Regions from separate parts of the Bacillus sp. VA15 genome, predicted to be linked through region 1. Evidence: predicted binding sites of a transcription regulator. Region 1 holds the regulator's gene; the other holds the start of a gene.
The links. Region 1 encodes NrdR, which represses ribonucleotide reductase genes. Its sites were predicted from a motif close to AACACNATATATNGTGTT; they were not measured.
Positions count from the first base shown of each region.

Region 2: the regulator NrdR is predicted to act here: its motif matches at 1,538-1,555, upstream of nrdI (class Ib ribonucleoside-diphosphate reductase assembly flavoprotein NrdI).

Region 1 is NZ_JBVQPQ010000001.1:156,981-160,395, reverse strand. Features, by position in the region: gene dnaI (primosomal protein DnaI) at 1-16, opposite strand, end outside; gene dnaB (replicative helicase loading/DNA remodeling protein DnaB) at 44-1,465, opposite strand; gene nrdR (transcriptional regulator NrdR) at 1,580-2,038, opposite strand; gene speD (adenosylmethionine decarboxylase) at 2,311-2,691, opposite strand; gene AC0DBE_RS00750 (glyceraldehyde-3-phosphate dehydrogenase) at 2,930-3,415, opposite strand, start outside.
Region 2 is NZ_JBVQPQ010000002.1:143,260-146,674, reverse strand. Features, by position in the region: gene miaA (tRNA (adenosine(37)-N6)-dimethylallyltransferase MiaA) at 1-312, shown strand, start outside; gene hfq (RNA chaperone Hfq) at 352-573, shown strand; gene AC0DBE_RS05950 (YmzC family protein) at 770-1,042, shown strand; gene AC0DBE_RS05945 (hypothetical protein) at 1,124-1,354, shown strand; gene nrdI (class Ib ribonucleoside-diphosphate reductase assembly flavoprotein NrdI) at 1,598-1,990, shown strand; gene nrdE (class 1b ribonucleoside-diphosphate reductase subunit alpha) at 1,950-3,415, shown strand, end outside.

The DNA of each region.
Region 1 (3,415 bases):
GGCCGATTGGTTCCATCTATTACTTCACCCCGCATCTCTGTCTTTAATAGGCAGAGTATTTTTTCAGTTTTTGCATCTCTTCCATCATCTTTTTCTTCTGTTCTTCCAAATCCTGAGGTTGCAGCTTCTGCTGTCCGGATTCTGAATCGGACGCTGTTTCCTTTTCTTTCATCCAGTCAGGAAGTTTTTCTTCGCGAATCACTTTTGAGTTTCGTTTTGATGGTTGATTTGCTTTCCCTTCAGCCCATTCAAGGTATTGGCGGTTTTCTTCTATCGCGAGCTTCATCGCTTCTCTGACCGTTTTTACCTTTTTGCGCGCCCAATGCGACGCGATTTTTTGGATATAGTTTTTCGACAGCTTCATATCGGTTTTCAGCATGACGTAATAAATTAACACATTTGTAACGCCTGGCTCGAGCTTCTGTTCAAACATAATTTCTTCTATGATTTTCAGATCAGCTTTTGACGGCTCAGTTCCGTCGGCAATGTCCTGCAGAAGCTTCTTCGGAGAAATCGCCTCAAGCAATGCGATCAGTTTCCCGTCCAGCGAATCCCCTTCCGCCGGTTTTTCGCCTTCACGCAGATGCACCGGCTGTGTTTTTTCCACTAAGTCAGGCAGCTGTCCGTTTCTTTCGATTTGATACCAGTCACTTGCCGCTTTTCTTAAAGCCTCCGTCGTAATGACGTCACGCTCATCAATCGCGCTCATCACGACATTTTGCATCTGCAAAGGATCTATGCCGTACAGATAAGAAAGCTTTTTGATTGTGTCCCGCACCTGCTGAGTCATTGCTTTTCTCGGAATCATCGTCTCAGAAAGTCCCGCTAAAAACAAATCAAAATCAAACACATCCTCCGTTATGGTGTAGGACGGTGCCTGTCCGACAGAAGTATACTCTGTGCCCTGCGCAAGTCTCACCGTGTCCTCCATATCAGATGTGAGCTTCCATTCACTCGGCTGTAGCGATTCAAACGCATGATTAAACGGCCGCGTAATGTCCTTCGCATCTTCTGAAATGGCCGGGTGCGTGAAAAATTGTTTTAATTGCTGATATTTTGTTTTTCCGACTCTATTGTACAGAAAAACATTCAGCATTCCGTCTTCAAAAAAATCATTTGGCCTGAGCGGCGGAAGGAGTTCATATATAAAGAGGCGCTCCTGCCGCTCGGATTCCTTCATATATACTTTTAGCAATCCGATGCCTTCGAGCTTCCCCTGTTCCTGATGGATCGTTTTTAAGTTAGACTGTGTCATCCCCATCAGCTGTCTATGTGTGGACTCTCCGCCCCACAGACGGTTTTGTTCAAGCTCTCCCCACAATGTCATATAAAGAGAGAATGCAACAGGGCCGATTAAGGGCTGATACAGTTGTGTAATAATTTGTCTGTCTATATCCTGCAGCATCGATCTGCTTTTGACCACATACGGATCTACAGGCAGTACATCTTTCCAATAGTCAGCCATACATTCTCAAACCTTCCGAATTTGTTTCTACCTTTCATTTTACACCGTTTCTCATATCTATCAAATGCCAATTTTGCACATGAGAAAAGAGCTAGAAGAATCCTCTTAGCTCTTTTAACGCTCTTTCTTTATTAAGTCTTTTAATTCGTCGATAAAGACATTTATATCTTTAAACTGCCGATAGACTGACGCGAACCGTACATATGCGACTTCATCAATCTTAGCCAGCCGGTCCATCACCATTTCTCCGACGAGCTCGCTTTTCACCTCAGAGCAGCCTTGATTGCGAAGTTCTTTTTCAATATCAAAGCACATGTCTTCAAGCGTTTTGAGTGAAACAGGTCTTTTTTCACATGCTTTTATGAGACCGCGCAGCATTTTTTCTCTGCTGAATTCCTCACGCACACCTTCTTTTTTCACGACGATGAGCGGGGTTTCCTCCACTTTCTCAAAGGTCGTAAACCGGTAGTGGCAGGATTCACACTCGCGTCTTCGGCGAATCGATTTTCCGTCATCCACAGGCCGTGAATCGAGGACTCTCGTTCCGTTATGCTGGCATGAAGGACATTTCAATAAAATCAGCTCCCAACTATTTCGTTCCCTGCAATGTATTTTCGGCAGCCTCCGCCTTTTAAAATAGATGTGAAAGCATCTGTCGGGAGAGCCGTTGTGTAAAGCTGTGTCTACAGCATCTGGTGGTTTGTGAAAATCTCTTTCTTATTTTACAAAAAAAATGAAAAAAGAAAAAGCTGGACCACCCTTGTTTCTTTATAAAAATAAAAGGAGCATAAGCTAAAAAGCGCATAATGGCTTTCTAGCTTCAGCTCCCTTTGTGTTCGTGTTTACTATAGTACTTTCGCTTGCGCCTGTTTAATTTGCACAGGCCCCATTCCTCTTGGTATTTCAATGTTTTCTCTTGTATCAGCATGTAATGCCTCTGCGATGTAATCAGCAGCGACATTAGGATCTAAGTCTCCACAAGTATAAACATCAATGCTCGCATATCCGTGCTCAGGAAAACTGTGAATTGTTAAGTGTGATTCAGAAATAATCACAACTCCGCTTACGCCTTGCGGTGCAAATTTGTGAAATGCAACCTCGCGCACCTCAGCACCTGATTTTAGAGCAGCATTTACAAACGTTTTTTCAATAAAATCCATGTCATTCAGCTTATCAAAATCGCATCCCCATAGCTCGGAGATAACGTGACGCCCCATTGTTTCCATAGTCATGGACCCCCCTTAACAAGAATTAAAAAGTGAAATTCCAACAACTGGGTCGGCCATTTACCACGGGGGAAAGTTAGTCCGGAGAGGTCCTAACCCTTTAAGTAATTCCGAAACAGTCTCAAGCAAGAAGTTCACGAAAAATAGTATACTGTGTTTAAGTCTAATTTGCAAGGTGCGTTTTTTCAGAAATATGCTGTTAGGGGTTTTTTCTTCAAAATGCGTCCATGACCTTATTTTATACAGCAGACGGATGTTTCATTCGTGCCGCTACATGGCGGATCAGATCAACGACTCTGCATGAGTAGCCCCATTCGTTGTCATACCATGCGAGCACCTTTACTTTTCTGTCTTCCATTACCATTGTCGTAAGCCCGTCAATGACCGCTGAATGCGGATTTGTATTATAGTCAGTCGAAACGAGCGGTTCATCTGAATAATCAAGAACGCCGTACATCGAAGTTTTGGCAGCCCGTTTAAATGCCTCGTTTACCTCTTCAGCCGTTACATCAGTTTTCAGATCGACAACGAGATCAACCAGTGAGACGTTCGGAACAGGGACGCGCAAGGCAAGGCCGTGAAGCTTTCCTTTCAGATGCGGCAGCACGAGCGAAAGCGCCTTTGCCGCTCCTGTTGTCGTCGGAATGATGGATTCACCGCATGCCCGCGCCCGGCGCAAATCTTTATGCGGATTATCAATATTTTTCTGGTCATTCGTATATGC
Region 2 (3,415 bases), on a different contig from region 1:
CAGCGGGTCGATATGATGATGGAGGCAGGTCTTCTTCCAGAAGTGAAACGCCTCTACGACAGGAACGTGAGAGACTGTCAATCGATACAGGCGATAGGCTATAAGGAGCTATATGCATATTTTGACGGTTTTGTGACACTTTCTGATGCCGTCGATCAGCTAAAGCAGAACTCAAGGCGGTATGCGAAACGCCAGCTGACGTGGTTTCGCAACAAAATGCAGGTTACCTGGTTCGATATGACACCGCCCGTTGATATGGAGCTGAAAAAAAAGGAAATTTTCACACATATAGCAGGAAAACTCGAACTTTAATCGAAACTGTATGATATAGAGAATCAAGGAGGACGAAACATGAAACCGATTAATATTCAGGATCAGTTTTTGAATCAAATCCGGAAAGAAAATACGTATGTCACTGTTTTTTTGCTGAATGGCTTTCAGTTGCGTGGCCAGGTGAAAGGCTTTGATAACTTTACCGTATTACTGGAATCGGAAGGTAAGCAGCAGCTTATATATAAACATGCGATCTCAACGTTTGCGCCGCAAAAAAACGTCCAGCTTGAACTCGAATAGATCAAAAAATACCATGTCAAGGCATGGGGAGGCTGTCGGGGGAATCCCGGCAGCCATTTTTTAAAATTGATCCACTTCCGTTCCAAGCTTTTTTGTAAGCAGACCATGCCAAGGCACGGTCTTTTTTTATGAAATCAACATATGCAAGACTAACTTGAATATCATGTAAAAATCACAATCTGGGAGTGACGCGACCTTGTTTGAAAGTGAAGCAGAACTGAGACGAATCAGGATTGCGCTTGTGTGGATAGCTGTATTTTTGCTGTTCGGGGCGTGTGGGAACCAAGAAACCATCATTGAAACAGACAGCGGCAATTCAGACTATGAAACGCCTCAGCCAACCTCGTTCCCGCTTGAACATAATCATTTTGGCGTTGTGGAGGACGGCTATATCAAAATTTATGAGTATAATGAGTCCCGCAATGAGGTAAAGCTGAAGAAAGAATACGCGGATGATGAGCTTGAATAAAATTCACAAGCATCCGAATTTACAAAGCGGATGCTACCCGCTAAACTAAATACAGACACAGATCAAACAGAGGGTGAAAAAATGAAGCATAAAGTGATCGTGAATCATTGGGAAGAAATTTGCGAAGATGATTCTTGCTATGAATACGGAACAAGCATCATTGTGAACGGAAAAGAATTAGTCAGAGAAGCGTCAATTATCAGCGCTTTGAAGGCGGTTTTAGAAGAGATCGGTGCGGATGTTGAAATAGAAGAAACAGTAGAGAGCGAAAAATGCTGTGATAGCTTAAGAAAAAAAAATCTAGACTACTAAGCAGTTTTTTTTCATGTTATGATATACATCGGCTTAAAAACGACACCCCGAGTAGGACGAGAGATGATTCTCGTTCTGCTCTCTTTTTTGGGCCCTAATGAGTCTGCCCATTTGCCTGATTTGATCAAAATATGAATTTTTCATAAAAACAAATCTATATATTGTGTTTTTGATAGAGGGTAGTATACTATATATAGTGTTAGTGATGAGAGATTCATATTTTTTGATAGGTCGTGATAAAACGTGGTACAAATCATATTTGATTCGAAAACAGGGAATGTTCAGCGGTTTGTGAATAAAACAGGCTTTCAGCAGATACGCAAGGTGGACGAAATTGATCACTTGGACACTCCGTTTGTTTTGGTCACCTACACGACAAACTTCGGTCAGGTACCGGCATCAACACAATCATTTCTCGAAAAATACGCCCATCTTTTATTAGGAGTCGCTGCGAGCGGCAATAAAGTATGGGGCGATAACTTTGCAAAAAGCGCCGATACCATTTCAAGACAATATCAGGTGCCGATCTTGCACAAATTTGAACTCAGCGGCACATCTAAAGACGTTGAATTGTTTACTCAGGAGGTAGAAAGAGTTGTCACAAAATCAAGTGCCAAAATGGATCCAGTTAAATAACGAAATCATGATCCAAAAAGATGGAAAATTCCAGTTTGATAAGGATAAAGAGGCTGTACATAGCTATTTTGTAGACTATATCAATCAAAACACAGTTTACTTTCACGATTTAAAAGAGAAGCTGGATTATTTGATTGAAAACCAATACTACGAAGAGGAATTCTTAAGCCTTTATTCTTTTGAAGACATTAAAGAAGTGTTTAAGACAGCTTACGCTAAGAAGTTTCGTTTTCCTTCCTTCATGAGTGCGTTTAAATTCTATAATGACTATGCTTTGAAAACGAATGACAAAAAAAGAATCCTCGAGCGTTATGAGGACCGGATCTCAATTGTTGCGCTGTTCTTCGCAAACGGCGACACTGAGAAAGCAAAAGAATATGTGAACCTGATGATCAATCAGGAATACCAGCCGAGCACACCCACATTTTTGAACGCCGGCAGAAAACGCCGCGGAGAACTTGTGAGCTGCTTCCTGCTCGAAGTCAATGATTCATTAAACGATATTTCAAGAGCGATCGATATCTCTATGCAGCTTTCTAAACTGGGCGGCGGGGTTTCTCTTAACCTGTCCAAGCTTCGCGCGAAAGGTGAAGCCATTAAAGATGTTGAAAACGCCACAAAAGGCGTTGTAGGCGTCATGAAGCTTCTAGATAACGCGTTCCGTTATGCTGACCAAATGGGGCAAAGACAAGGATCTGGCGCGGCGTACTTAAACATTTTCCACCGCGATATCAATGATTTTCTCGATACGAAAAAGATTTCAGCGGATGAAGATGTGCGTGTCAAAACGCTATCTATCGGTGTTGTCATTCCGGATAAGTTCGTTGAGCTTGCACGTGAAGACAAAGCGGCTTACGTATTTTATCCGCACACGATTTATAAAGAGTACGGCCAGCACATGGATGAGATGGATATGAACGAAATGTACGACAAGTTTGTCGACAACCCTCGGGTGAAAAAGGAAAAGATCAACCCGCGGAAATTGCTTGAAAAACTGGCGATGCTTCGCTCTGAATCAGGCTATCCATACATCATGTTCCAAGATAACGTGAATAAAGTGCATGCAAATAACCATATTTCCAAGGTGAAATTTTCTAACCTTTGCTCTGAAGTGCTGCAGGCATCTCAGGTTTCTTCATACACAGACTATGATGTAGAAGATGAAATCGGTTTGGATATTTCCTGCAACCTGGGTTCGCTTAACATTCTCAACGTCATGGAGCACAAATCAATCGAAAAGACAGTTAAGCTTGCGACAGACTCTTTAACACACGTGTCTGAAACGACTGATATCCGCAATGCGCCTGCTGTAAGACGGGCAAACAAAGCGATGAAATCAATCGGTCTCGGCGCTATGAACCTTCACGGCTACCTTGCGCAAAACGGTATTGCGTATGAAAGTCCGGAAGCGCGTGACTTTGCAAA